4 regions of the Pseudomonas sp. R3-41 genome follow, and region 3 is predicted to be linked to each of the others. Evidence: predicted binding sites of a transcription regulator. Region 3 holds the regulator's gene; each other region holds the start of a gene.
What was found. The regulator FliA, encoded in region 3, starts transcription of late flagellar genes. The targets are predictions, from matches to a motif close to CTAAAGTTTNNNNNNNNNNNGCCGNTAA.

Region 1: the regulator FliA is predicted to act here: its motif matches at 3,189-3,216, upstream of flgM (flagellar biosynthesis anti-sigma factor FlgM).
Region 2: the regulator FliA is predicted to act here: its motif matches at 3,290-3,317, upstream of M1D99_RS07395 (methyl-accepting chemotaxis protein).
Region 4: the regulator FliA is predicted to act here: its motif matches at 1,679-1,706, upstream of motA (flagellar motor stator protein MotA).

What each region holds. Positions count from the first base shown of each region.
Region 1 covers NZ_CP096421.1:1,699,412-1,704,778, reverse strand. Annotated here, with positions in the region: gene flgB (flagellar basal body rod protein FlgB) at 1-71, opposite strand, end outside; gene cheR (protein-glutamate O-methyltransferase CheR) at 425-1,252, opposite strand; gene M1D99_RS07690 (chemotaxis protein CheV) at 1,311-2,237, opposite strand; gene flgA (flagellar basal body P-ring formation chaperone FlgA) at 2,316-3,080, shown strand; gene flgM (flagellar biosynthesis anti-sigma factor FlgM) at 3,253-3,567, shown strand; gene M1D99_RS07675 (flagella synthesis protein FlgN) at 3,615-4,082, shown strand; gene M1D99_RS07670 (flagellar brake protein) at 4,175-4,921, shown strand; gene M1D99_RS07665 (MFS transporter) at 5,080-5,367, opposite strand, start outside.
Region 2 covers NZ_CP096421.1:1,630,651-1,636,017, forward strand. Annotated here, with positions in the region: gene M1D99_RS07370 (amino acid permease) at 1-697, shown strand, start outside; gene arfB (alternative ribosome rescue aminoacyl-tRNA hydrolase ArfB) at 983-1,396, shown strand; gene M1D99_RS07380 (MFS transporter) at 1,393-2,592, opposite strand; gene M1D99_RS07385 (hypothetical protein) at 2,695-2,925, opposite strand; gene M1D99_RS07390 (hypothetical protein) at 2,963-3,106, opposite strand; gene M1D99_RS07395 (methyl-accepting chemotaxis protein) at 3,385-5,010, shown strand; gene M1D99_RS07400 (transporter) at 5,218-5,367, opposite strand, start outside.
Region 3 covers NZ_CP096421.1:5,094,911-5,100,277, reverse strand. Annotated here, with positions in the region: gene flhA (flagellar biosynthesis protein FlhA) at 1-935, shown strand, start outside; gene flhF (flagellar biosynthesis protein FlhF) at 947-2,296, shown strand; gene fleN (flagellar synthesis regulator FleN) at 2,412-3,242, shown strand; gene fliA (RNA polymerase sigma factor FliA) at 3,239-3,982, shown strand; gene M1D99_RS21855 (chemotaxis response regulator CheY) at 4,150-4,521, shown strand; gene M1D99_RS21850 (protein phosphatase CheZ) at 4,540-5,325, shown strand; gene M1D99_RS21845 (chemotaxis protein CheA) at 5,354-5,367, shown strand, end outside.
Region 4 covers NZ_CP096421.1:6,294,515-6,299,881, reverse strand. Annotated here, with positions in the region: gene rhdA (thiosulfate sulfurtransferase) at 1-27, opposite strand, end outside; gene M1D99_RS27220 (HDOD domain-containing protein) at 70-1,608, opposite strand; gene motA (flagellar motor stator protein MotA) at 1,775-2,626, shown strand; gene motB (flagellar motor protein MotB) at 2,630-3,676, shown strand; gene rsgA (small ribosomal subunit biogenesis GTPase RsgA) at 3,897-4,928, opposite strand; gene orn (oligoribonuclease) at 5,038-5,367, shown strand, end outside.

The DNA of each region.
Region 1 (5,367 bases), 3.4 Mb from region 3:
TCGGCACGTTGGGCGCGGAAGCTCAGGGCCTGTTCGTGGATACCGAGCGCTTTATCGAAGCTGATGCTCATGTCGGAAACCTTTGGGTGACCAGAATGTACGTACGATGGCTTTAGCAAGCGTCGTGCCACTTTCAGAAGCCCCGTAAACCGGGGCTTTGCGGGGATCGGCAAAGCGGCAATGCCAGAAAAGCGGCAATCGGCTTCCGCTGGCTGCCGCTTTTCTGCCGCTTTCGCCACATGCATGCATCCCATTGTGGGAGCGAGCCTGCTCGCGAAGGCGGTGTGTCAGTGACTGTTATCTTGACTGACACACCGCTTTCGCGAGCAAGCCCGCTCCCACAGGGGACTGTGGTGGATTAGAGAAAACCGGCAGGCAAAAAAAAACGGGAACCCATGGGGCTCCCGTTCTTTTACAAAGCCAATCACTTCGCCTGGTAGATGATCCCCGGGCTGCACTGGACCATCTGGTAATGATCCGGCAAACCGTTCAACGCCTCGGAGGCGCCGAGGAACAGGTAGCCACCCGGCTTGAGCGTGCCATGGATACGCAGCAGGATGTCTTTCTTCACTTCGGCGGAGAAGTAGATCAACACGTTGCGGCAGAACACGATGTCGAACTTGCCCAGGCTGGCGTAGCTGTCCAGCAGGTTGAACGAACGGAACTCGACCCGGCTCTTGATCGGCGCCTTGACCACCCACTTGCCCGGCCCTTTCGGGTCGAAGTAGCGTTGCAGGCGGTCCGGCGACAGGCCACGGCCGATGGCCAGGCTGTCGTACTCGCCGGTCTTGCAGTTATTGAGCATGGTGCCGGACAGGTCGGTGGCAACGATCTGCACGCCACCTTTCAGCTGGCCCAAGTTGGTCCGCTCGAACTCATCGATCGACATCGACAACGAATAGGGTTCCTGGCCCGACGAACAGGCCGCCGACCAGATCCGCAGGCGCTGGCCCGGGCTGGCCTTGATGGCCGCCGGCAGCACTTTGTTCTTCAGCACCTCGAATGGATAGGTGTCACGAAACCACAGGGTTTCGTTGGTGGTCATCGCGTCCACCACCATCTCGCGCAAGCCGCTGCGCGGTTGGGTCTGGATACGCTGCACCAGCTCGCCCAATGACTTGAGGCCCTGTTGCTCCATCAATTTATTGAGACGGCTCGACACCAGGTACTGCTTGTTTTCACCAAGCAGGATGCCACAGGCTTTTTCCAGGAAGACCCGGAACTGTTCGAAATCCAAATTACCCGTAGACAAGATACCGCCTCTTTCATCGTGTTGACTTGCCGGGCGCACAACGCACCCGACCTCTACTTTATTCTGCTGCCTTGATCCGATCGACGACCCGGGACGCCAGGTCATCGGGGCGGAATTTCGCCAGGAAATCGTCGGCACCGACCTTCTTGACCATCGCCTGGTTGAAAACACCGGACAACGAAGTATGCAAGATGATGTGCAGCTTTTGCATACGCGGGTCGCTGCGGATTTCCGAAGTCAGGGTGTACCCGTCCATCTCCGGCATCTCGATGTCGGAGATCATCATCAGGAACTCTTCCTCGGGCTTCTTGCCCTCGTCGACCAGCTTGCGCAGGTAATCCAGCGCCTGTCGCCCGTCGTTCAACGCCACCACATCGACGCCGACCGTTTGCAGGCAACGAGTGACCTGCTTGCGGGCCACCGAAGAATCGTCGACGGTCAGCACCCGCAGCGAAATCGCCTTGTGCTGGGTCTCGGCGTCCACCACGCCCGCGGAGATCGCTTCCGGCGTGGGTGCCACTTCGGCGAGGATTTTCTCCACGTCGATGATTTCCACCAACTGGTTATCGACCCGCGTCACCGCCGTCAGGTAGTGATCGCGACCGGTGCCCTTGGGTGGCGGATGGATCTCTTCCCAGTTCATGTTGACGATGCGTTCCACCGAGCGCACCAGGAAACCCTGGGTCTTGGTGTTGTACTCGGTGATGATCACAAACGGATTGCTCTGGTCCAGCAGCCGACCGGAACCGGTCGCCATCGCCAGGTCGAGAATCGGGATGGTCGCACCCCGGATATTGGCCACACCGCACACGACGGGGCTGGACTTGGGCATCAGGGTCAGCTTGGGGCATTGCAGCACCTCGCGGACCTTGAATACGTTTATCCCATACATTTGTTGGCCGTCGAGACGGAACAACAACAGCTCCAGGCGATTCTGACCGACCAGCTGAGTGCGCTGGTTTACCGAATCCATTACTCCCGCCATGCCCTGACTCCTACCTAACGCTAATGTGTCCGACGCGCATTCATCACTAAACGGCACGGGGCTTGCTATTGAACCGGCATGAACGCACAAACGACATTTTCTCGACGCCTGACCACTCACTGCCGCCACTGGCTCGGTGCACTGCTGGCTGCCTGCCTGTTCACCTCGGGCGGTCCTGCCCTTGCGGCGGTTCCGGTTACCTTGCCTGATCTCCTTATCGGCGTCACTCAGGGCTTTCTTGAATTCACCGTAGAAGACTATCTGGCAACCAGTCAAACCGAAGGTCGTTACGAAATCGAAGTCAACCAGCTCGACCCGCGCCTGCGCATGCCCATGTGTGACAAGGAATTGACTGCTTCCCTGGAGAGCCCGGCCCGGCCCCTGGGTCGCGTCACGGTGAAGGTCCGTTGTGACAGCGCCGCGCCCTGGACGGTGTTCGTGCCCGCTCAAGTGCGCCTGTTCCGGGAAATTGTCACCACCACCCGTCCGCTCAAGCGGGCCGGGATCGTCGAGCCCCAGGACGTCATGTTGCGCGAGCGCGACATCAGCCAGATCACCCAGGGTTTCCTGACCTCGGTCGATCAGGCCGTCGGGCAGAAACTTGTCCGACCAATGGTCGCCGACCAAGTCGTGACCCTGGTGCACCTGGAACAGGCCGAGGTGGTCCGCAAGGGCGACCAGGTGGTCATCACCGCCCGCAGCGGTTCCCTGGCCGTGCGGATGCCCGGCGAGGCCCTGTCCAATGGCGGCATGCGTGAACAGATACGAGTAAAAAACCTTAACTCCCAGCGCGTCATCAAGGCGCAGGTGATGGCCCCAGGCCAAGTGGAAGTGGCGATGTGATGACCCGATAGAGGAGGTAGAAAGCTGGCGCTTGATCCCGGTGTTCCCTAGACTGTGCCTTATGCAAAGGCAAGCGCAGACGTGCGCACGTTCATTGAATAAATGAGCCTAAAGTTTTTTTGGGAATGGCCGAAAACATGGCAAGCGTCCAAATACCCAGAGGTTTTTTACCATGGTCATCGATTTCAATCGTTTAAACAGCTCTTCACCGCTGACAGGCACTACGCGTACCAGCGCCACCAAGGAAACCGTCGAAACCGACAAATCCGCGCCGCTGTCCACGCCAGCCGAAGTCAGCAACGGGGAGTCGGTACACCTCAGCAATGAGGCTCAGCAGTTGCAGAAGCTCACTGACAAGCTGCGCGATCAACCTGTCGTCAACAACGCCCGCGTGGCCGAGTTGAAAGCAGCCATCGCCGATGGCAGCTACAAAGTCGACAGCAACCGCGTAGCCAGCAAACTGCTCAACTTCGAAGCCCAGCGCTAGGCCGCCGCCTGCGCCAGGCTTTTGGACGCTAAGACCCAAGGCCAGCCATGCACGACACTCAATTATTGCAACTGATCATCGACGACTTCGTACCAGCGCAACAATTGCTGGAGTTATTGCAGGCCGAATCCGTGGCCCTGCACGGTCGTGACATGCCTTTGCTGGAAAACATCCTGGCGCAGAAACAGGCACTGATCATCTTGCTCGACCAGCATGGCCGCAAGCGCAGCGAGATCCTCGCCAGCCTCAACCTGCCCGCCAATCATGACGGCCTCGAGCAATTGGCCGGTCAGTCGACCGTCGGCGATCAGTTGCTGTCCCAGAGCAAGGTGCTCAACGACCTGCTCGCCCAATGCCAGGCCACCAACGCCCGCAACGGCCAGTCGATCCAGATGCAGCAGGCCGCCACCGCCAACCAATTGCGCATTCTCAACGGCGGCGAGATCCCGACACTGTATGACGCCAGCGGTTCGACGGCCAGAATGGTCAAGCACCGTCCGCTCAGCCAGGCATGAAACGAACTATGCCTTCGCTCTATCAACGCGCGAAACATGCTGGCAAAATGCTAGCCATTCGTAGTCGTATTTTGCCTGGAGATTGACCCACCGTGTTCAATGCCTCAAACGCGGATGATGCTCCGCAGCCACCCAAGGTCCTTACCACGCCCCTGGAAATCTCCGGCAACCTGCGGATGCTGCAAGATAGCCACGACCCGCTGATCATTACGTTCCATGAACGTACCCAGCGCTTTCAGAGTTATCTGGTCAATGTCGATCGCGAGACCAACTCCATCGCCCTGGATGAAATGATTCCCCGGGACGGCGAGCGTTTCCTACTGGCCGGCGAGCCGTTTCGCGTCGAGGGCTTCCATGACGGCGTGCGCATCGCGTGGGATGGCAAGGGCCCGCTGACCATCGATGAATCCAGCGACGGTCGCTGCTACCGCGGCGCCCTGCCCGACGAGGTGGTCTACCACCAACGTCGCAACGCCTTCCGCGCCGCCTTGAAGCTGGCACAACTGGTGAGCGTTGAACTGGGCGGCGACAAGATGAAGTCCCCCGTAGAAGGCAAGCTGCTGGACATTTCCGCCACCGGTTGCAAGTTGCGTTTCGACGGCGATATCACCGAGCGACTGCAATTGGGCCAAGTGTACGAGCGCTTCGTCGCAGCCCTGCCGTTTGGCAACATGACCGCCCCCGTCGAGCTGCGCTACCTGCACTTCGAAGAACGATTCAACACCACCTTCGCCGGCGTACGCTTCCACAACATCAGCGGCCTGGTGCAACGGCAAGTCGAGCGGTTCGTCTACCAGCTCCAGCGCGAAGCCCGCCGCTTCGACAAAGACGACCTCTGATCCTCAAGGCATAAAAAAAGGGCAGTCCCTTGCGGTGACTGCCCGTTTTTTTTTATGCCTGCCCTGGACGGTTTCACTTCGATCCAAGTGTTGTTGTGTTTGGGCTCACCTCATCGCGAGCAAGCTCGGCTCCCACACTGGCTCTCCAGTGTTCAAGCTCAAGGCCTGGCCTGGGTAAAACTGGGGCCCTCGGGCTCTTCGGTTTCCGCAGCGGCTTCGGCGGCTGGCTCAGGCTCCCCGTCCGGATTGGGCGATGTCTGCATTTGCTCCTGAACGACCTGCTCGTCGACCCGCGGATCAAGGCACGCCACCAAGGGCGAGCTGGTCATGTTGTCCGGCATGGCCACATGGTGCAGCGGCGCATCATCGACCTGATGCAGATTGGTGACCGCTTTCGGCCGAATCCGCCACACGAGCACCAACGCAAACAAAGCAAAGAAGCCATA
Region 2 (5,367 bases), 3.4 Mb from region 3:
GGTGATCTACCGGATCCTGATTTTCTACATCGGCGCGCTCGTGGTGCTGTTGTCCCTGACCCCTTGGGACAGCCTGCTGAGCACCCTCAACGCGTCCGGCGATGCCTACAGCGGCAGCCCGTTCGTGCAGGTGTTCTCGATGCTGGGCAGCAACACCGCTGCGCATATCCTCAACTTCGTCGTGCTGACCGCCGCGCTGTCGGTGTACAACAGCGGCACCTACTGCAACAGCCGCATGTTGCTGGGCATGGCCGAGCAGGGCGATGCGCCCAAGGCCTTGTCGAAGATCGACAAGCGGGGCGTGCCGGTGCGTTCGATCCTCGCGTCGGCGGCGGTCACGCTGGTGGCAGTACTGTTGAACTACCTGGTCCCGCAGCATGCGCTGGAGTTGTTGATGTCGTTGGTGGTCGCGACCCTGGTGATCAACTGGGCGATGATCAGCTACTCGCACTTCAAGTTCCGCCAGCACATGAACCAGACCCGCCAGACGCCGCTGTTCAAGGCGCTGTGGTACCCGTACGGCAACTACATCTGCCTGGCGTTCGTGGTGTTCATCCTGGGCGTGATGTTGCTGATCCCCGGCATCCAGATCTCGGTCTATGCGATTCCGGTGTGGGTGGTGTTCATGGCCGTGTGTTATTGGATCAAGAACAAGCGCAGTGCCCGGCATGAACTGGCGGTGGCGGCTGCCAAGTAAGCACGAAACCCTGTGGGAGCGAGCCTGCTCGCGATGGTGGTCCGGCAGGTGAAACCTATGCCGGATGTACCGGCCTCTTCGCGAGCAAGCCCGCTCCCACAAGGTTCGGCGGTGAACACACATTCTGCGAGCACTGCAGATCCAATGTGGGAGCGGGCTTGCTCGCGAAGAGGCCATCAAAGGCGAGATCTGTATCGACTGTGCCTGCGCTATCGCGAGCAGGCTCGCTCCCACAGGTCTGTGGGATTCGCGGTATCCTGTGGGCCCTGACACCGGACACCTTCCATGCTGGTCATTTCCAACACCGTGCACATCCCGGACGCCGAGATCGAGCTGACGGCCATCCGCGCCCAGGGGGCAGGGGGGCAGAACGTCAACAAGGTTTCCAGCGCCGTGCATTTGCGCTTCGACATTCCGGCCTCGTCGCTCCCCGAGTTCTACAAGGAGCGGCTGCTGGCGCTGCGCGACAGTCGCATTACCAGCGACGGTGTATTGATCATCAAGGCCCAGCAATACCGCACGCAGGAACAGAACCGCGCCGACGCGCTGGAGCGCCTGACCGAACTGATCCTCAGCGCCACCAAGGTCGAAAAGAAGCGCCGTCCGACCAAGCCGACCCTGGGGTCGAAAAAGCGTCGCCTGGAATCCAAGACCAAGCGCGGCTCGATCAAGGCCGGCCGCGGCAAGGTGGACTTCTAGTTCTTTTCCCGCGCTTCACGGTACCGAGGCGCCTGCCGGTACAAGTAGACGCTCAAGGCCAACCCACCCAGGGCCGCCAGGGCAGCGAACAGAAAGATCGAGGCAAAGCCCAAGCCTGCGGCAATCGCACCGGCCAGCGGCCCGGTGATCCCCAGCGACAAATCGATGAACAGTGAATAAGCGCCCACCGCGGCCCCACGGCTGGAGGCCGGCACCAGGTTGACCGCTTCCACGCCCAGCGCCGGAAACACCAGGGAAAAGCCGAAACCGCTCAGCGCCGCGCCCGCCAGGGCCCAATGGGCATCCGGTGCGAGCCACAACAGCAAGAGCCCCAGGGTTTCCACCGACAGGCAGGCAATCGCCACGCGAAAGCCGCCCAGGCGGTTGATCAGGTTGCCGAACAGCAGGCGCGCGCCGATGAAGCTGGCGCCGAACAGGCTCAGGCACAGCACCGCGTTATCCCAATGCTGAGTGGCGTAATACAGGGTGATGAAGGTCGCGATGGTGCCAAACCCGATGGAACCCAGGGCCAAACCGCAGCCGTGTGGCAGCACACGCCCCAACACGTGCATGAACGGCAGGCGTTCGCCAGAGACAATGGGCGCAGCAGTCTTGCGCCAGGCCAATGCCAGTCCCAGCAGGCCCAGCAAGATGATGCTGGCGCCCATGCTCCACAGCCCCAACACGTTGACCAGCCACACCCCCAACGGCGCACCGATCGCCAGCGCGCCGTAACTGGCGATACCGTTCCAGGAAATCACCTTGGCGGTATTTGCCGCGCCAACCCGGCCGATGCCCCAGCCAATCGAACCCGACCCCACCAGGCTTTCGGCACTGCCCAGCACCAGGCGACCGATCAGCAGGCTGATCAGGCTGAACGTTGGCAGGTGGGGCGTCCAGGCCGACGCCAGCATGAACACACCGCTCAGCCCGCAGCCGGCGAGGCCGAACATCACCGCGCGCTTGCTCCCCAGGTTATCGATGATTCGTCCTGCGTAAGGACGGCTGAGCAGGGTGGCCAGGTATTGCACGCTGATCACCAGCCCGGCGATCACCGCGCCGAAACCCAGCTCGCCGTGGACGAAACCGGGCAGCACGGCCAGGGGAATGCCGATATTCAGGTAGCCGATGAACGTGAACAGGACGATGGAAACGACTTGCAGCGTGACCGCCAGGGGGCGCTGGGAATCTGACATGGGGAAAAGGTCCACGGAGCAGCTGGATAGATAGGCTGCTTATGATAACGGCGACCGTGGCGTCCGGGCGGGGAAAAGTAAAACTATTTGCCCAATGGTGGCTCAGCGGTCGTTCTGTTCGCTGACCAGGCGCGTGGTCACCAGCGCGGCGATGGCGTTTTCTTCGCTGCCAAACCGGGCCAGCAGGGCCGCTTGTTTCTCGGCGGGAAGGCGGGTCCAGATCTCGACCATTTTCTCGGCGGTGCCGATCAGGACGCTGGCCTGGGCTTCGCTGAAGGGAGGGGTGTCATCGGTCATGGGGCGCTCGGGATTCAGGCAGTGTGGAAAGCGCATCTTAGCGCTTTCCACACGGTCTGGTGGTACGGGTCAATCAGTCTTCGCTGTCGGCCTGGCGGCGTTCAGTGGCTTCCTTGGGCTCGGGTTGCTGGGCGTCAGGTTGCCCTCCGGCTTGTAGCGTGGTCGTCTGCTCAGTGTCGTGCAGGCTTGGGAAGGGGAGATTAGGGATCTCGTGCATTTCGCGCTCCTCGCAAAGTCTGTGGATAGATCTGGTAGATCCGCGCTTTTACAAAGCCTGGGCAGGATACAGCAGGAGAAATGACAAAAAGACTTTTAAATCCCATCGCGCCGACAAAAGGGATTGTCTGGACAGGTCATGTCCAGTCAGCAAGAACGATCCCGATACCGGTGGTCGCCACCGCTCAAGAACGCCCCGTACAGGCCGATGACTCTCCACATTCCGTTGTAACAGTGGACCCTGGTCATGGAGGTTCTTTATTTGAAGAGATCGACTCCATGTTTCTACAAAAATCCCTGAGAGCCCAGATTCTCGCCCTGCTCAGCGGCAGCCTGCTGGCCATGTTGCTGATCGCCCTGGCGTCCTTTCACTTCCTTTCCGATGGTATCCAGAATTATCGCCAACTGCTCGACGGTCCGTTGCGTGCGTCGCAATTGATCGACGAGGCCAACCTGCAATTCAAGGTGCAGGTCCAGGAGTGGAAAAACGTCCTGTTGCGCGGCAAGCAGCCAGCGGACCTGGATAAATACTGGAAGCAATTCGAGGCACGCCAGAGCGATGTCCAGGGCGTCCTTGGCCAGTTGACGACCCACGAAGGTGTCCCGGCGCAAATCAAGACACGTATCGAGCGTCTGCGGGGCGAACATGCGAAGTTGGGCGCGGCCTACCAGAAGGGCCGTGATGCGTTTGTGGCGGCGGGCGGCGACGCGGCGGCGGGCGATGCCGCGGTCAAGGGTGTGGACCGCGCGGCCAGTGAGCAGATGAGCGAGTTGGTGGTTGAGCTGCATAAGCTGGGCGATGAGCAATCGGCAATGATCAGTGCCGGTGCCGACCGCACGATCATGCTGGGTACGGTGATCATGCTCGCCTCAGGGCTGCTGGTCGGGTTGTTGAGTGTGTGGCTGGTCAACCGCAACCTGGTGCAGCCCATCCGTAACCTGATCGCGTACGTGACTCAACTGAGCCGCGGGCGTTTCGCCGAGCGTGTCACGAGCACGCGCCAGGATGAGTTGGGCGACCTGGCCCTGGCGGCCAATACGCTGCGCGATTTCCTTGCTGAAACCTTCACACGCTTGCAACGCAGTGCCACGGAGCTGGACAGCGCCAGCGGTGAGCTCAATGCGATTGCCAGCCTGATGAGCCAAGGCACCAGCGAGCAATTCGAACGCACCGATCAAGTCGCGACCGCGATGAACGAGATGTCCGCCACCGCCCAGGAAGTTGCCCGGCATGCCGCCGATGCGGCGCAGGCTGCCGATGATGCCGATCATTCGGCGCAGCAGGGCGAGAAAGTGATGCAGGGCACGATCCACACCATCACCCAAATGCGTGGCGAAATTGCCAACACCGCCACGGTGATCCGGCGCCTGGAAGCCGACAGCGGACGCATCGGCAAGGTGCTGGAAGTGATCCGCGGGATCGCCGAGCAGACCAACCTGCTGGCCCTCAACGCTGCCATCGAAGCCGCACGGGCGGGTGAGGCCGGGCGTGGTTTTGCGGTGGTCGCCGATGAAGTCCGCAGCCTGGCCCAGCGCACGGCGTCGTCCATCATCGAGATCAACCAGATCATCCAGACGGTTCAAACAGGCGCGGTGGACGCGGCCCAGGCCATCGAAAGCGGCCAGTCGCGCAGTGAGGAAAGTGTCGAGCAGGTGACTCAGGCCGGCGCGATGCTGGAACGCATCACCCAGGCGGTGGAAGCGATCCGCGACATGAACCGTCAGATCGCCACCGCTGCGGAAGAGCAGACCTCGGTGGCCGAGGATATTTCGCGCAACCTGACTGAAATCACCTGCATTGCCAGTACCAACCTGGATAACGTACAGCGCACCGAAGCGGCCAGTCGGGATCTGCACGGGTTGTCCGGGCAGTTGAATGAAGTGACGGCGCGGTTGAGTGCCTGACCGTATGTTCCTGATGCAGTACACCCACCTGTGGCGAGGGAGCTTGCTCCCGCTGGGCTGCATAGCAGCCCCAAAACCATTCAGCGCGGTGCATCAGGCATAAGATGGTTGGCAGATTTTACGACTGCTGCGCAGCCGAGCGGGAGCAAGCTCCCTCGCCACAAAAGCTCATGAAAATCTGGAGTAGCAGCCAGCAGGGCATCACCCTCAATAATCGCGACGCTTGCGAAAGGCCCATCGGCCTGCGATCACGGTGAAGGTCGCCACCAGCGCTACCAGGATCCAGAAGCCCTCGGGATCTTCGGCCAGAGGCACGCCGCCGACGTTCATGCCGAAGAAACCGGCAATGATGTTGAT
Region 3 (5,367 bases):
TGCGCAAGAAGCTCTCCCAGGACCTGGGCTTCCTGATGCCCACCGTGCACATCCGCGACAACCTCGACCTGGCGCCGAGCGCCTATCGCCTGACACTGATGGGTGTGATCCTGGCCGAAGCCGAGATCTACCCCGACCGCGAGCTGGCGATCAACCCTGGCCAGGTCTACGGCAGCCTCAACGGCATCACCGCCAAGGATCCGGCTTTTGGCCTGGAGGCGGTGTGGATCGAAATCAGCCAGCGGGCCCAGGCCCAGTCCCTCGGCTACACCGTGGTGGACGCCAGTACCGTGGTGGCGACCCACTTGAACCAGATTCTGTACAAGCACTCCAGCGAGTTGATTGGCCACGAAGAAGTCCAGCAACTCCTGCAAGTACTGGCCAAAGGCTCGCCGAAGCTGGCTGAAGAGTTGGTGCCGGGCGTGGTTTCGTTGTCGCAGTTGCTCAAGGTCCTGCAAGCGTTGTTGGCCGAGCAAGTGCCTGTGCGCGACATACGCAGTATTGCCGAAGCCATCGCCAACAACGCGTCCAAGAGTCAAGATACCGCCGCCCTGGTGGCCGCGGTTCGGGTCGGCGTATCCCGTGCAATCGTCCAAAGCATTGTAGGCACTGAGTCTGAGCTGCCTGTTATCACCTTGGAGCCAAGGTTGGAACAGATATTGCTCAATAGTCTGCAGAAGGCAGGACAAGGCTCGGAAGAGGGTGTTCTGCTGGAGCCAAGCATGGCCGAGAAGCTGCAGCGTTCGCTGATCGAGGCAGCCCAGCGGCAAGAGATGCAAGGCCAACCGGTGATCCTGCTGGTGGCCGGTCCGATTCGCGCGATGCTCTCGCGATTCGGACGCCTCGCGGTCCCGGGGCTGCATGTGCTGGCGTACCAGGAAATACCGGACAACAAGCAAGTGACCATCGTTGCGACAGTAGGGCCCAACGGCTGAGGTAGTGGTTTATGCAAGTGAAGCGTTTTTTCGCCGCAGACATGCGTCAGGCCATGAAACTGGTTCGTGACGAGCTGGGCGCTGAAGCAGCCATCATTGGCAACCGTCGTATCGCCGGCGGTGTCGAGCTGACGGCGGCCCTGGATTACAAATTGTCGGCGCTGGCGCCACGGGTTCCGAACATGGAACTTGAAGACGAGCTGCGCAAGACTCAATCGCGCATCGCCAGCGCCCAGGCCGAACTGAGCCTGCGCAGCAGCGAAGGCGAAGGCGCGCCGGGCACCAATCGTCAATTGTTCGCCGGTCAGCCGCTGACCGCCGGCCTGCCGTTGACCGCCGCCGAACCGCTGATGGAACAGGTCCAGGCCGAACCGCGTCGTCCAGAGCCGGCACCTGCCGCGCCAGCCCGTGGGCTTGACCCGCGCGCCCTGGACTCGATGCGCTTCGAACTCAACAGCCTGCGCGAGCTGATGGAAGTCCAGCTCGGCTCCCTGGCCTGGAACCAGCTGCAAGGCAGCCGTCCGGCCCAGGCCAACCTGTGGCGTCGCCTGCAACGCATCGGCCTGTCCGGCCCGTTGTCCCGCGACCTGCTGGCGCTGATCAATGGTATCGAAGAGCCGCGCCAGGCCTGGCGCATGCTGCTGGCGCACCTGGCACGCATGATTGCCACGCCGGAAGTCGAGCCGCTGGAAGAGGGCGGGGTCATTGCCATGGTCGGTCCTGCCGGCATGGGCAAGACCACCACCCTGGCCAAGCTCGCCGCCCGTTATGTACTCAAGTACGGCGCCCAGAGCATCGCCCTGGTAAGCATGGACAGTTTCCGCATCGGTGCCCAGGAACAACTCAAGACCCTGGGCCGGATCCTCAATGTGTCGGTGACCCATGTGGATCCGGGCCAATCCCTGGCCCAGGCGCTGGAACCGCTGCTGCGCAAACGCGTCGTGCTGATCGATACCGCCGGCCTGCAAGCCAGCGATCCGGCCCTGCGCATGCAGCTCGAAAGCCTGGCCGGACGCGGTATCAAGTCAAAAAATTATCTCGTGTTGGCAACCACCAGCCAGAAACAGGTTCTAACCGCCGCATACCACAGCTACAAACGCTGCGGGCTGGCCGGCTGCATCCTGACTAAGCTGGACGAAACGGCAAGCCTGGGCGAGGTGTTGAGCCTGGCGATCGGTCATGAACTGCCGGTGGCCTACCTGACCGACGGGCCGCGGATCCCGGATGATTTGCATCTGCCGCGCCGTCATCAACTGGTCAGTCGTGCCGTGAGTGTGCAAATGCAGGAAGAACCCAGCGAAGAAGCCATGGCTGACATGTTCGCTGACATCTACCACAGCCCGACCAAGCAGGTCGGCTGAGGTAATCATGAATATTTTTTGTACCTACATCGATGGTCTGCCATGCATTGTTCCGTATGCGAACGCGCAGCCAGTAATGTGGCCTCCGTCTAAGAAGACAAGGTAAAGAACGAACATGGGCAGCATGCATCCCGTACAGGTGATCGCGGTGACCGGCGGCAAAGGTGGCGTCGGGAAGACTAACGTGTCAGTGAACTTGTCCCTGGCTCTGGCAGAGCTTGGCCGACGGGTCATGCTGCTGGACGCCGACCTGGGCCTGGCGAACGTCGACGTGTTGCTGGGGCTTACCCCCAAACGCACCCTGGCGGACGTGATCGAAGGCCGTTGCGAACTGCGCGACGTGCTGTTGCAGGGGCCGGGCGGGATTCGCATCGTGCCGGCTGCCTCCGGCACCCAGAGCATGGTTCACCTGACCCCGGCGCAGCACGCGGGCCTGATCCAGGCGTTCAGCGACATCGGCGATAACCTCGATGTGCTGGTGATCGACACCGCGGCCGGCATCGGCGACTCGGTCGTCAGTTTCGTGCGCGCCGCCCAGGAAGTGCTGCTGGTGGTCTGCGACGAACCGACGTCCATCACCGACGCCTATGCCCTGATCAAACTGCTTAACCGCGACTATGGCATGAACCGCTTCCGCGTCCTGGCCAACATGGCCCAGAGCCCGCAGGAAGGACGCAACCTGTTCGCCAAGTTGACGAAGGTCACCGATCGCTTCCTGGACGTCGCCCTACAATACGTCGGTGCAGTGCCTTACGACGAAAGCGTGCGCAAGGCCGTCCAGAAGCAACGTGCCGTTTATGAAGCCTTTCCACGTTCCAAATGCGCGCTGGCGTTCAAGGCGATCGCCCAAAAGGTCGATACCTGGCCGCTGCCGGCCAACCCCCGCGGGCATCTGGAGTTTTTCGTCGAGCGTCTTGTGCAACAAACAGCAGGGCCCGTGTTATGACAGCCAGCGGTTACAACCATCTCTACAAAAAATCGGCACGGGACGCCCAATACGAATTGATCGAGCGTTATGCGCCACTGGTCAAGCGTATCGCCTATCACTTGCTGGCGCGGTTGCCGGCCAGTGTCCAGGTCGAGGATTTGATCCAGGCCGGCATGATCGGCCTGCTTGAAGTGTCGAACAAATACGACGCCAGCAAGGGCGCCAGTTTCGAGACCTATGCCGGTATTCGCATTCGTGGGGCGATGCTCGATGAAGTCCGCAAGGGCGATTGGGCGCCGCGTTCGGTGCACCGCAATACCCGCATGGTCAGTGACGCGATTCGGGCAATCGAAGCTAAAACTGGGCGTGACGCTAAAGATCACGAGGTTGCGGCCGAACTCCAGTTGAGTCTCGATGATTATTACGGGATTTTGAACGATACCTTGGGCAGTCGCCTGTTCAGCTTCGACGACCTCTTGCAGGACGGCGAGCACGAAGGGCTGCATGAGGATAACGCGAGTGCTCACATGGAGCCGTCACGTGACCTGGAAGATGAACGTTTCCAGAGCGCGCTGGCGGATGCGATTGCCAATTTGCCGGAACGTGAGCGACTGGTCTTGGCGCTGTACTACGACGAAGAGCTGAACCTCAAGGAAATCGGTGAGGTCCTGGGGGTCAGCGAATCTCGGGTCAGCCAGTTACACAGCCAGTGCGCGGCCCGCTTGCGGGGCCGTTTGGGGGAGTGGCGAGCGCGCTGACAGGCAGTGTGGGGACACTGCGAGCGGGACTGGCATGGCGTTGCCGGGTCAGTTTCCATCCGTTGTGCTCCAGACCGTTGTCGAGTGTTGTGCCGGAATTGATTGAAATGGCGCGTCCAGGTGCTGGGCGCGTTTAAGACTGCTTGGAGGTCGAATTGGACAAGAACATGAAAATCCTCATCGTTGATGACTTCTCAACGATGCGGCGGATCATAAAAAACCTGTTGCGTGACCTTGGGTTCACCAACACGGTCGAGGCGGATGATGGCGTCACAGCCATTCCGGTCCTCAACAGCGGGAGCATCGACTTTCTGGTGACTGACTGGAACATGCCCGGCATGACCGGTATCGACTTGCTGCGCCATGTGCGCGCCGACGAAAAACTCAAGCACCTCCCGGTGCTGATGGTGACTGCCGAAGCCAAGCGCGAGCAGATCATCGAAGCGGCCCAGGCCGGTGTAAACGGCTATGTGGTCAAGCCCTTCACGGCCCAGGCGTTGAAAGAGAAGATCGAAAAAATCTTCGAACGCATCGGTTAACGGCGCCACGGGGGAGCTATGGACAACGAATCTTCAATGGGCGATTTCGAATCGACCCTGAAAAAACATGCCCGCGAACTGGTCGACAGCCTTGAAAAAGGTCGCTTTGGCGATGCGGTTCAAATGATCCATGAGCTCAACCAGACCCGTGACCGTGGTCTGTATCAGGAAGTGGGCAAGCTCACGCGTGAACTGCACAGCGCGATTGTCAATTTCCAGATCGACCCGCACATGCCGCAGGCCGAGGAAGTCTCGCAGATCACCGACGCCACCGAGCGCCTGGGCTATGTGGTCAAGCTGACGGAGGCCGCGGCCAACCGCACCATGGACCTGGTGGAAAGCGCAACACCGCTGGTCAATGGCCTGAGTGAAGAGGCCCAGGCCTTGAGCACCGACTGGGGCCGGTTCATGCGTCGCGAAGTCGGTGCTGAAGAATTTCGGGAGCTGGCCCGTCGGGTCGACGGTTTCCTGACGCGCAGCAGCAACGAAAACCGCGCCGTGGCCAGTAACCTCAACGACATTCTGCTGGCCCAGGACTATCAAGACCTGACCGGCCAGGTGATCAAGCGTGTGACCCAACTGGTCACCGAAGTGGAAAGCAACCTGCTCAAACTGGTGCTGATGGCTAGCCAGGTCGACCGCTTTGCAGGCATCGAACACGACCGTGAAGCGATACTTGCTGAAAAAGATCCACAAAAACATCTCTCTCAGGGTGAAGGTCCGCAAATTCATGCCGATAAAAGAGAAGACGTTATGTCCGGTCAGGACGATGTGGACGATTTGCTGTCCAGCCTTGGATTTTGATTTAGCCCTATTTTAGGAGCAGCCATTAATGAGCTTCGGCGC
Region 4 (5,367 bases), 1.2 Mb from region 3:
CAACGGCAAGCCAGAGAAGTCAGGCATGTGAGGTCTCCAGGGGCGCAAAGGGAAAGGATTGTATCAAGTTCAGCGGCCGCGGTTGGTAAAGGTATGCAGGGCCCTTTCGATGCATTGCACGGTTTTGCCGAAGGCTTGCACGGTCACGTCCGAGAACGGCCCGCCGCCCTGGTCCACCGCCACCAGCATGATCACCCGGCCATTGCAGGTCAGTGAGCGCAACAGCAGGTGTTCGCCGCGGAACAGGCTGCGCAGGCCCGGCGGTAATAGCGCCGAAAACTGCGCGTTGTTGTCCGGGTTCAGGCGAACCTGGGCCTGCTGGGCCAGTAATCGTTGCAAGATTTTGCTCTGGCTGATGGTAAAGCTCATGGCCGCAGCTTCCTTGGGCAAACCGGCGGTCTGGTGAGCGCGCACGCTGGTCTGGCTGCGGTCAGCCATCAGGATCATCACCCGGCGCATGCCACAGGCCACCAGGGCGTCCCGTGCCGACGTGGTCAGGTGCATGGCGTTGAGGAAGGGGCTCGGCTCCACCAGCATGGCGGAACATTGCTTGCGCCACTGGCTCAGGTCCTGGGCGCTGGGCGGCGCGGCGGGCAGCAAGCCGGGGTGGATACGGCGGCTGCCCCAAGGCCAGATCAGCGCCACGGCCGGGTGCCAGAGGTCCGGCATGGCGTGATGACGTGCGCTGTTGGCGGCTTGTTGGTGCAACTGCTGCTGGATTTCATCCATCGACATTTGCAGATACAAACTGGTGAGGTACTGCCAGCGAGTGTTGTGAGGGCTGTCCCAGGCCTGCTGCGCCGCGAGGGCCAGGCCGTTGGCCAGCAACACGGTGTTGGCCGGCTGGTTGAGCCAGCGCCGCAGGGTTGGGTCGTCGTCCAGGCGATTCTGCTGGCGCAGCGGATGTTCGCTGTCCCGGGCGATGCGCAGGACTTTCACCAGTTCGCGGCGTTCGTTGATCAACAGGCGATAACCTTGCGCCACCCAGATCGGCAAACGCCAGGTCTCCACCAGCGCCAGGCAGATCTCCAGCAGGCGGACGCCGAACAGTTCGCGCTCGACCTTGCGTGCGGACTCGCCTTTATGGACGACCCGCAATTCCCATTCCCCGAGCAACCGTGGGTGAGTCAAGGCCAACGGCCAGAGCGGCGACAGGAACAACAGGCTGCCCCAGTGGATGTCTTGCCACAGCCGCGCCAGGCGGCTGGCGAAAAAACCATTGGCCTGTTGCGTGGCGTGCTGGCTGATCAATTGCAGTTGGCGCAAGGCAACAGGGATTTCGTGCCCCGGCAATGACGGCAGGCGGGCGAGCAACTCCTCGGTGCGCTTGAGGCCGAGGCGGTTGATGGCCACTTCGAGATTTTCCGCAGGCTCAGCGAGGCTGCCATGGGTGTGATGGTTGGCCTCGCGGATGACGCTCAGGGCCAGCGCGGGGCTGTCCTGCATCAGGTCGGCGATGTCGCGCAATGAGCGACGGCTATCGGCGAGGGCCTTGCAGACCAGGTCGTGGCTGGCCTGGGGCACCGGCAGATGCACGCCGTTGAGCAGCTTCACCCAGCCGTCGAGGGTGGTCGGTCGGGGCGTTGGAACCTTGGTTTCGTTAGTCATGGCTGGACGTGATCATCGTATGAATTCTCTACGCCCGGAACGGGGCTAATTGGCTTTTCGCCAGAACAGCCTATAGTCTGGCGCAGTTTTGCCGATAAGTAGAAGAAGAGATTTTTCAGCTTCCGAATATGACCTTGAACCCGACTTAAGTAAGTACTTTCTATCTATGGCTAAAATTATCGGCATCATTGTCGTGTTCGCGAGCGTGCTCGGCGGATACGTGCTCTCCCACGGCAAGATCGCCGCCCTGATTCAACCCTTCGAGGTGTTGATCATCGGTGGCGCGGCCCTCGGTGCATTCTTGCAGGCCAACCCCGGCTATATGACGATGCACGTGCTCAAGAAGTCCTTGAGCATGTTCGGCTCGCGTTTCAGCCACACCTTCTATCTGGAGGTGCTGGGGCTGATCTACGAAATCCTCAATAAAAGCCGCCGCGAAGGCATGATGGCGATCGAAGGCGACATCGAAGACGCCGCCGCCAGCCCGATTTTCGCCAAGTATCCGTCGGTGCTGAAGGATGACCGCATGACGGCGTTCATCTGTGATTACCTGCGCATCATGTCGTCCGGCAACATGGCGCCCCATGAGCTCGAAGGCCTGTTCGACATGGAACTGTACAGCCTCAAGGAAGACCTGGAGCACCCGTCCCACGCGGTCAACGGCATCGCCGACGGCATGCCAGGCTTCGGTATCGTCGCGGCGGTATTGGGGATCGTGGTGACCATGGCCTCCCTGGGCGAAGGCGACCAGGCGTCCATCGGCCTGCACGTGGGTGCGGCGCTGGTAGGTACCTTCTTCGGTATTTTGGCTGCCTATGGCTTCTTCGGCCCGCTGGCCCATTCCCTGGCCCATGATGCCAAGGAAGAACTCAACGTCTACGAAGCCATCAAGGCTTCCCTGGTGGCCTCGGCCTCGGGCATGCCGCCATCGCTGGCGGTGGAGTTCGGTCGCAAGGTCCTGTACCCGGCGCACCGTCCAAGCTTCGCCGAGCTGGAACAAGCGGTTCGCGGTCGCTAAGTCATGGAAAATAACCAGCCGATCATCGTCAAGCGCATCAAGCGCATTGCCGGCGGGCACCATGGCGGTGCCTGGAAAATTGCCTTCGCCGACTTTGCCACGGCGATGATGGCGTTCTTCCTGGTGCTGTGGCTGCTGTCCACGGCAACCCCGGAACAGAAGATCGCCATCGCCGGTTACTTCAAGGACCCGGTCGGCTTTTCCGAAAGCGGCACGCCCTACATCATCGACCTGGGCGGCTCACCGACCCTGGCGCCGGACACGACCCTCAATCCCGAGGTCAAGTCCCAGCCCCAGCCCGACAAGGTCACGGTGGATTCCGAGCAGGTCGAGGGCATGGCCGAGCAGGTCGAGCGCGAGCGTTTGGAGTTGCTGCTGCAGGAATTGCAGAACAAGGTCGAAGAGAACCCGGAACTGCAGAAGTTCAAGGACCAGATCCTGTTCGAAATTACCCCGAATGGCTTGCGCATCCAGATCATGGACGCCGAGAACCGGCCGATGTTCGATTCTGGCAGCGCACGTCTGAAGCCTTATTTCGAAGATATCCTGCTGGCCATGGCCGACACCATCAAGGCGGTGCCGAACAAAATCAGCATCAGTGGTCATACCGATGCCAAGCCTTACATCGGTAAGGGTGACTACGGAAACTGGGAATTGTCCGCCAACCGCGCCAACGCGGCCCGTCGCGCCCTGGTGGCCGGCAGCTATCCGGACGAGCAGGTGGCACGGGTGGTCGGTTATGCCTCTTCGGCGCTGTTCGACCGCAAGGACCCGTTCAACCCGGTCAACCGGCGCATCGACATCGTGGTGTTGACCAAGAAGGCGCAGAAAGCCATCGAGGGCTCACAAACCGACGATCCGGCGCCCGATTCGGTTCCGGGTGAGGGTGCACCGGGTGAAGTGCCAGCTCCACAGGCTATACCAGGTGCAGCGGTCGATCCGAATGCGTTGCCGGCGGACCAGCAACCCGTACCGGCCCATGAGTTGCGCGAGCGCCTGAACCTGTTCGACGACGCGGCGCCGAAGCCGGCCGAACCGCCGGCGCAGTGACCCACAAAAAAGCCGACCTCGATGTCGGCTTTTTTGTGGGTCCACTGTTTACTTGAGGATTGCTTGCCTTTGTGGCGAGGGAGCTTGCTCCCGCTCGGCTGCGCAGCAGTCGCAAGACCGGACAACTCGGTCTGGCTGGAGACTGTTGGGGCCTGCTTCGCAGTCCAGCGGGAGCAAGCTCCCTCGCCACAAGAGTGATCGGCTTGATACTGCGTGCAGGTCAGTAGCTGCTTTCCGGCAGGCTGGCGATGATCGAGCGGTAGCTGTTCATCCGTTGCTGATGCACGCGACCTTCTTCCAGGGCCTTGAGCAGGGCGCAACCGGGTTCGCGGTCGTGCTTGCAGTCGCGGAAGCGGCAGGTACCGATCAGCTCGTTGAACTCGATGAACCCGGCTTCGACATCGGCCCGGCTGACGTGGCCCAGGCCGAATTCGCGGATACCCGGCGAGTCGATCAGTTCACCGCCACCAGGGAAGTGGAACAGCCGCGCCGTGGTCGTGGTGTGGGTGCCTTGGCCGGACAGCTCGGACAACGGCCCGACGCGGGTCTCGACTTCCGGCAGCAGGCTGTTGACCAACGAAGACTTGCCGACGCCGGACTGGCCGACGAACACACTGATGCGCCCGTCCAACTGCTGTTGCAATTGTTCCATGCCGTTACCGTGGTGGGCCGAGACTTCCAGCACCGGATAACCCAAGTCCCGGTAGACCGACAGCAGGGCGTTCAGCGCCGGGGCGTTGTATTCGTCGATCAGGTCGAACTTGTTGAGCAGCAGCAACGGGCGGATGCCGGCGTGCTCGGCGGCCACCAGGTAGCGGTCGATCAGGTTGGCGTGGGGCTCGGGCAACGGCGCGAACACAATAACGATCATGTCGACGTTGGCGGCCACGGGCTTGAGCTGGCCCCGGCTGTCCGGGCGGCACAGCTCGGTGTGGCGCGGCAGTTGCGCGACAATCACGCCGATGCCCTGGTTGCCGGCACGCCAGACCACCTGGTCGCCCGTCACCAGCGCCGGCAGGTTGGCGCGCAAGTGGCAGCGGAACACCTGGCCGGCCAGTTCGCCTTCCTGGGCCTCGACCTCGACCTGCACGCCGAAGTGGGCGATCACCAGGCCGGTCTGTTCAGGACCCAGGTCGCCACCCTCCAGGGCTTCGACAGCACTGGATTCGCGTTTGGCGGCGCGGGCGGCGCGCTCACCCTGGATCTTTTCGATGCGCCAGTTTTGACGACGATTGAGTTGGCGTTTGGCCATGGGTGTTCCGTATGAAGAAATACAGCGAATAGGGTAAAACGGCGGCGAGTTTAGCACGCCCAAGGGGCTGCCTAGGCTAAACTGCGTGGCTACGCCGAGGAGCCTCCCTATGCAAAACCCGCAGAACCTGATCTGGATCGACCTGGAAATGACCGGTCTGAACCCTGACACTGACGTCATCATCGAAATGGCCACCATCGTCACCGACAGCGACCTCAACACCCTGGCCGAGGGCCCGGTGATCGCGATCCATCACAGCGACGAGATCCTGGCCGGCATGGACGAGTGGAACACCCGCCAGCACGGCGGCTCGGGCCTGACCCAACGGGTGCGCGAGAGCAAGATCAGCATGGCCGAAGCCGAAGCCCAGACCCTCGCGTTCCTGGAGCAGTGGGTGCCCAAGGGCAAGTCGCCGATCTGTGGCAACAGCATCTGCCAG